2 regions of the Mesorhizobium sp. M7A.F.Ce.TU.012.03.2.1 genome follow, and region 2 is predicted to be linked to the other one. Evidence: predicted binding sites of a transcription regulator. Region 2 holds the regulator's gene; the other holds the start of a gene.

Region 1 (3,844 bases), 3.1 Mb from region 2:
TGCTGCCGCCGCGGGCAAGACGCTGGATGACTTCAAATAGCGACTGGCTGCTCCGACATGGCATCGAGCGCGGGATCGAAATCATTTCCGAAGCTGCCCGCCACATTCCCGATGATTTGGCAGCCCTTGCTCCCGAGATTCCATGGAAACAAGTTCGTGGGATAGGCAACGTTTTGCGTCACGAATATCACAAAACCTCCGGTGCGATAGTATGGGCGGTGGTGACCGACAGCCTGCCGCCACTGCGTCTTGCTGTCGAACGTATGCTCGAAGCGTCGCAGCGCCGATAGTTGTGGCTGACACTTGCGGCAGCATCCTGTTCGCGTCGCAAGGAAGGAACCGCGATATTTCTCTCGTCATAAGCAATTGCATGGCAACGGAACATTTGCTCGCGTCGAGACTGCCGGATCTTTCTGCTCTGCACGTGCGGTGCGGCAAAGTTCTTTGAAAATACCGGTTGCAATTCACAATCAGCTTGCTACAAACAACTGCTTGCAAAATACAATCGGTTATCGAGGAGGCTCGCATGTCCAAACTTCGCGTCAACGCTTTCACCCTGTCGCTCGACGGCTATGGCGCCGGTCCCGATCAGGATCTGCAAAATCCTCTCGGCGTCGGTGGGGAATCCTTGCACAAGTGGTTTGTCGACACCTGCACCTTCCGCGAGAAGGTGCTCGGACAAGATGGCGGCACCACCGACGTCAACGAGGCGTTCGCGGCGCGCAGCTTCGAGAATGTCGGCGCCTGGATCCTCGGCCGCAACATGTTCGGGCCGATCCGCGGCGAGTGGCCTGACGACAGCTGGAAGGGCTGGTGGGGCGACAACCCGCCCTATCATGTGCCGGTTTTCGTGCTCACCCATCACAAGCGGGAACCGATCACGATGGAGGGCGGCACGACTTTCCACTTCGTCACTGACGGTATCCATTCAGCTCTTGAACAGGCTAAGGCTGCCGCTGGCGGCAAGGACGTGCGGGTCGGCGGCGGCGTCGCCACCATCCGGCAATATCTGCAGGAAAAACTGATCGACGAGATGCATCTGGCGATCGCGCCGGTGCTGCTCGGCTCGGGCGAGAACCTTTTCGCCGGCCTCGATATGCTCAAGCTGGGCTATATCTGCAGCGAGCAGGTGGCGACGCCGCTTGCCACGCACGTCACCATCAAGCGGGCGTAGTTACAGCTTTTTCTCCCCGTCACTATACGGGGAGAAGGGAGCGATCCATCAATACTTCTCCGGCACGTAGAGCTCGCGCGGCAGCACCTGGCGCTCGTATTCGGGGTTGAAGACGCGCTCCGGCAAAGTGATCTCCTCGTGCGGCACTTCCTCGTAAGGCAGCTGCTTGAGCAGATGGTCGATGCAGTTCAGCCGCGCGCGCTTCTTGTCGTTGCCCTCGACGATGAACCAAGGCGCTTCCGGGATGTTGGTGCGGGCGAAGGTCTCTTCCTTGGCCTTGGTGTACTGCTCCCAGCGCACACGCGACTGCAGATCCATCGGCGACAGTTTCCACTGCTTCATTGGATCATGGATGCGCATCAGGAAGCGCATCTGCTGTTCCTCGTCGGTGATCGAGAACCAGTATTTGACCACGGTAATGCCCGAGCGGACCAGCATGCGCTCGAACTCCGGCACGTCGTGGAAGAATTCTTCGACCTGATCGGGCTGGGCAAAGCCCATCACCCGCTCGACGCCCGAGCGGTTGTACCATGAGCGGTCGAACAGCACGATCTCGCCGCCGGCCGGCAGATGCGGGACATAGCGCTGGAAATACCATTGCGACTTTTCGCGCTCGGTCGGTGCCGGCAGTGCCACGACACGGCAGATGCGCGGGTTAAGCCGCTGGGTGATGCGCTTGATGACACCGCCCTTGCCGGCCGAATCGCGTCCCTCGAAGATCACCACCAGCTTCTTCTTGTGGTAGGCGACCCAGGACTGCAGCTTGATCAATTCGGACTGCAGGGTGATCAGGTCGCGAAAATATTGCATGCGATCGATCGAAGGCGGATGCGAGTTCTTGTAGATCTTGGCGATCTCCATCGACAGCGCCGGCTCCGACATTTCGAGCTCATAGTCTTCGTCGAGCGTGTCGGCGAGCTCGGCTTCAAGCCAATCCCTGGCCGGAGAATTCTGTTTTAGCTCGGTCATTATCGGCTGCTCCACTTGCAAGCTCTGTCGATCCACGTCCGGCGCCCCAAACTCCGGCTTACAGCCCGGAACGGCAACGCCTGAGCCGACTTCAATATAGGCCTGCAATGACGGTTTTATTGCAGCCCGAGCGTGATCGCCGCCGCTGCCAATCCCGCCAGGCATGATCGATCCGGCGTCCTGGCATGGCGACAAGTCGCGCAAATTGTCCTACAAATAGCGGCCACATTCGGGCACCCTCCCCAGCCCCTTTTCCAACGCAATCGCGAGGATCGACATGGAATACCGCACACTCGGCCGTTCCGGCCTGAAAGTATCGACGCTGACCATGGGCACCATGACTTTCGGCGGCGCCGGCGCGTTTTCGGCTGTCGGCAAGACCGACCTCGACGAAGCGCGCCGCATGATCGACCTCTGCATCGACGCCGGCATCAATGTCATCGACACCGCCAACGTCTATTCGAATGGCATTTCCGAAGAAATCATCGGCGAAGCGCTCGGCGGCAAGCGCAAGGGCGACGTGCTGATCGCCTCCAAGGCACGGATGCGGATCGGCAAAGGCCCGAACGATGAAGGCCTGTCACGCCATCACCTGATCCGCGAATGCGAGAAAAGCCTGAAGCGGCTCAGGACAGACGTCATCGACATCTATTTCCTGCACGAATGGGATGGCGTGACACCGCTGGAGGAAACCATCGGCGCGCTCGACACGCTGGTTGCCCAGGGCAAGATCCGCTATGTCGGCTGCTCCAATTATTCCGGCTGGCAGGTGATGAAGGCGCTCGGCATCAGCGACAGCCATCATCAGCCGCGCTTCGTCACGCAGCAGATCCATTACACGCTGGAAGCGCGCGAGGCGGAGTACGAACTGCTGCCGATTTCCGTCGACCAGGGGTTGGGCGTCCTGGTCTGGAGCCCGCTTGCCGGCGGATTGCTGTCCGGCAAATACCGCCGCGACAGCCCCACCGCCCGCCAGCTTGCCGGCTGGTCCGAACCGCCGATCCGCGACGAGGACCGGCTGTGGCGGATCGTCGACGTGCTTGTCGAGATCGGCGCGCAGCGCGGCGTGTCGGCAGCGCAGGTGGCGCTGGCCTGGCTGCTTGGCCGGCCGGCCGTCAGTTCGCTGGTGATCGGCGGCAGGACGGAAACGCAGTTCCGGGACAACATCGCGGCGGCAAGCCTGATGCTCTCCGGCGAGGAGCGCGAGCGCCTCGACGCGGTCAGCCGGCCACCCTTGCTCTATCCCTACTGGCACCAGCAGCTGACGGCAAAGGACCGTTTTGGTGCCGCCGATCTGGTGATTGACCGAAGCGGCATCTGACCGGCAAATCGATGGCGATAGGTATCGGCCGCCGCAATGATGAACCTGGCCTCTTCATTGCAACGCACATCTTGCAAGCCTGGCCATCATCGACGCACTATCGCTTCAGCTGTTGTGTTTGACGGCTAATGCTCCTAGGCAGGACCAGAGCCGCAAGGCAGTGAAAAGGAGCCGATATGGCGCGACCACCAAACTACGATCAGGAACGCAAGGAACGCGACCGCCAGAAGGCGGCCAAAAAGGCCGAGAAGCTGGCAGCCAAGGTTGCAGCGCGGGAACGTTCGAAGCCCGAAGACGAGACTGAAGCCGAAACCGAAACGGCAAAGTGACGGCAAACGGCCCGCAGATGCGGGCCGTGCCTCAATCCAGATTGCCGCCTC
Region 2 (3,844 bases):
GGCAGCCAGCCATCCGTGTAGGCTTCGCCGACATTCTTGATCTTGCCGCTGTCGATGGCTTCCTTGAGCACTTCCATCGAGCCCGAGAACAGGAAGTCGGCATTGGGATCGGCACCGGAGCCCTTGATGAAGACGTAGTTGCCTTCCGGCTTGACCTTGAACACTTCGCGGGCCTGCATGCGGCCGACTTCCTTGTTGTCGAAGGTCAGATAGAAGACGTCCTTGTTCTCGATCAGCCGGTCATAGCCGACGACCGGAATGCCTTCGTCCAGCGCCTTCTGCACGGCCGGGCCGATGGCCGAAGCGTCCTGCGCCAGGATGATCAGGGAATTAGCGCCCTGCGAGATCAGGCTTTCGACATCGGTAAGCTGCTTGCCGGGATTGGACTGCGCATCGGCGGAGATGTACTTGTCGCCAGCGGCCTCGATCGCCGTCTTCATGGCGGCTTCGTCGGTCTTCCAGCGTTCTTCCTGGAAGTTGGACCACGAAACGCCGACGACCTTGTCCTTCGCCTGCGCGACAGACGCGAGCGTCAGCGACATGGCGGCACCCGCCAGGATGGCGGCCGTGAATCTTTTCATATTATCCTCCCTGCGCCGCGTATGGCGCGACCAAACTGACCCGAGGGCCGGCACAGAGGCTCTATTTTTTCGAGCCTCGAAAAAATACTGGGCCAACGCCCGAACGCTGTCAACATCGATTCTGATGGATTTTGATGTCATTTCGAGTTTTTTTCGAGTCTCGGAATAAATAAATGACACGGCCTGCAGCTTCTGCCAGTATTTACCGGCGTCACCGACAGCGTTCCAGGGGCAGGAGGAACCGCGGCGACCGGGAGGATATGAAAGAACATGTCGGTCGGAATCCGCCACGACGATCTGCGCCGCCGCAACCGCGCCATGGTGATCGCGGCAGTGCGCCGCGCCGGACAGCCGTCGCGAACCGAGATCGCCGCGACCACAAGCCTCAGCCATTCGACCATCTCGGCGATTTCAGCGGACCTGATCGTCGAAGGCATCCTGACCGAAAGCAAGCCGAGCGAGGCCGGCTCACTCAAACGCGGCCGGCCGCAGGTCGGCCTCAGTCTCAATCCGGAAGCGGCCGCGGTAATGACCGTGGTGCTGTCGCTGAACTTCCTCTCCGTCGCCGTCATCGACTATGCCGGCCAGGTAATATCCGAGGAACAGCGCCGGCTGGACACGCTGACGATGTCGCGCGAGTCGCTGATCGGGGAATGCACGGCCATCGTGCGGCGCCGCCTGGCAGATCCCGACCTGGACGTGCGCAGCATCGCCCGCATCGCGCTGGCCATCCAGGGCATCACCGACACCCGTGCCCGCGCCATGCTGTGGTCGCCGATCACGCCGCACACCGACATCGCCTTCGCTGACATATTCGAAGACCAGTTCGGCATCCCTGCCATAATGGAGAACGACTGCAACATGATGGCGGTGGCGCTGCGCTGGCGCGACCCCGATCGTTACCGCGACGATTTCATCGCTATCCTTTTGTCGCACGGCATCGGCATGGGACTGGTGCTGAAGGGCGAATTGTTCACCGGCACCCATTCTTCGGGCGGCGAATTCGGCCACATGATCCATCGGCCGAACGGCGCGCTATGTCGCTGCGGACGGCGCGGCTGCGTCGAAGCCTATGCGGGCAATTACGCCATCTGGCGCAACGCCAGGCAGATGGGCGAGGATGCAGAACCCGTTGCCGATGTCAGCGACGCCGACATGCGCGCCCTGGCTGCCGCGGCCCGCGAAGGTGACGGACCCGAACGGGAAGCCTATCGCAAGGCCGGCGAAGCGCTCGGCTACGGCCTCGGCAGCCTGTTCGCGCTGATCGATCCGGCGCCGGTCGCCATGGTCGGTGTCAGCGCCGCCGCCTTCGACCTGATCGAGCCGGCATTGCGGCAAGCGATTGCCCAGACCGCCGGCGGCCAGCATTCCAAATCGATTTCCTTCGACACCGAGCCGAACGAACTGCCGCTGATCCGCGAGGGCTGCGCCATGCGGGCGCTGATCTTCGTCGATCAGGAGATTTTTGCGCCGGGCGTGCAGGCGAGATCCGGTTTCGGCGGCAAGAACGTGGCGTGAGTTCAAACGAGGGAGTTCAGTCCTCTCGGATGGCGTATCCGGCCCCACGGATCGTGCGGATGACATCAGGCATACGGCCATTGTTGACCGCCTTGCGCAGCCGGCCGACATGCACGTCGACCGTGCGCTCGTCGATGTAGATCGTCTCGCCCCAGACATTGTCGAGCAGCTGGCTGCGCGAGAACACGCGGCCTGGATGGCGCATCATGAATTCGAGCAGGCGGAATTCCGTCGGCCCAAGCCGGATCTCGCTCTTCTTGCGATAGACACGGTGCGACTCGCGATCGAGCACGATATCGCCGACCTTTAGCACGCTGGACAGCACTTCCGGCTTGGCCCGGCGCAGCAGCGCCTTGACCCTGGCCATGAACTCTGGCGTCGAGAAGGGCTTGACCAGATAGTCGTCGGCGCCGGTCGACAGGCCGCGCACGCGGTCGCTTTCCTCGCCTCGCGCGGTCAGCATGATGATCGGCAGCCGCTCGGTCTCGGGACGCATTCGCAGGCGCCGGCAGAGTTCGATGCCCGAAACCGCAGGCACCATCCAGTCGAGCACCAGAAGATCGGGAACGTTCTCCTGCAGCCGGATTTCGGCCTCATCGCCGCGCGTCACCACCTCGACCTGGTAACCTTCGGATTCAAGATTGTAGCGGAGCAGCACGCCTAGCGGCTCCTCATCCTCCACCACCATGATGCGTGGTGCGATCATCGGCTGGTCACCCCTGTTATGCCGCTGGCGCGGACATTGCCGTCTCGTCCTGCTTCGGACGATTGGCTGGCAGCTGCGTGCCGGTCAAAACATAGTAGGCATTTTCGGCGATGTTGGTCACGTGGTCGCCGATCCGCTCGAGGTTCTTGGCGCAAAACAACAGGTGCGTGCACGCCGTGATGTTGCGGGGATCTTCCATCATGTAGGTCAGCAGCTCGCGGAACACCGAGGTGTATTTGACGTCGATGCGTTCATCATTGTTTCTGAGCGTGGCAAGCGCTGCCGCGTCAGCGGCGGCATACTCGTCGACGACCCCCTGCACCTGGATCAGCACCAGCTGCGCCATCGCGTCGATCGAATGCGAAAGATCGTGCGGCGTGACGCTCAGCCCGACAGTGCCGACGCGCTTGGCGATGTTCTTGGCAAGGTCGCCGATGCGCTCGAGGTCGCCGGCCATGCGGATCGAACCGACCACCGCACGCAGATCGTTGGCCATTGGCTGGCGCTTGGCGATCAGCGTGATGGCGCGATCGTCCAGCTCGCGCTGGCGGGCATCCATGATGGCATCGTCGGAAACCACGCGCTGCGCCAGCGCATTGTCCGAATTGAGCAAAGCCTTGGTCGAGCCACTGACCATCGAGCGGGCGAGATCGCCCATGTCGCGGATCAGCTGGCTGATCTGCTCCAGATCCTCATCGAAAGATGCAACGGTATGTTCACCCATGATCTTCGTCCCTCATATGCCTGAGCTCAGCCGAACCGGCCGGTGATGTAGTCCTGGGTGCGTTTGTCGTCGGGGGTGGTGAACATCTTGTCGGTGGCGCCCTCCTCGACCAGATAGCCTAGATGGAACATCGCGGTGCGCTGCGACACGCGCGCTGCCTGCTGCATCGAATGGGTGACGATGACGATCGTATAGTTCTGGCGCAGTTCGTCGATCAGTTCCTCGACGCGAGCAGTGGCGATCGGATCGAGCGCCGAACACGGCTCGTCCATCAGGATCACCTCGGGCGACACGGCGATGGCGCGTGCAATGCAC

The links. Region 2 encodes PhoB, which activates phosphate uptake and scavenging genes when phosphate is short. Its sites were predicted from a motif close to TGTCATNNANCTGTCAT; they were not measured.
Region 1: a site for PhoB is predicted at 2,251-2,267, ahead of ppk2 (polyphosphate kinase 2). Genes of this name have one in related genera too.

What each region holds. Positions count from the first base shown of each region.
Region 1 is NZ_CP034779.1:5,585,084-5,588,927, forward strand. Features, by position in the region: gene EJ079_RS27755 (HepT-like ribonuclease domain-containing protein) at 1-290, shown strand, start outside; gene EJ079_RS27760 (dihydrofolate reductase family protein) at 527-1,174, shown strand; gene ppk2 (polyphosphate kinase 2) at 1,223-2,143, opposite strand; gene EJ079_RS27770 (aldo/keto reductase) at 2,421-3,464, shown strand; gene EJ079_RS27775 (hypothetical protein) at 3,641-3,793, shown strand.
Region 2 is NZ_CP034779.1:2,524,442-2,528,285, reverse strand. Features, by position in the region: gene xylF (D-xylose ABC transporter substrate-binding protein) at 1-581, opposite strand, end outside; gene EJ079_RS12195 (ROK family protein) at 852-2,099, shown strand; gene phoB (phosphate regulon transcriptional regulator PhoB) at 2,116-2,805, opposite strand; gene phoU (phosphate signaling complex protein PhoU) at 2,822-3,529, opposite strand; gene pstB (phosphate ABC transporter ATP-binding protein PstB) at 3,556-3,844, opposite strand, start outside.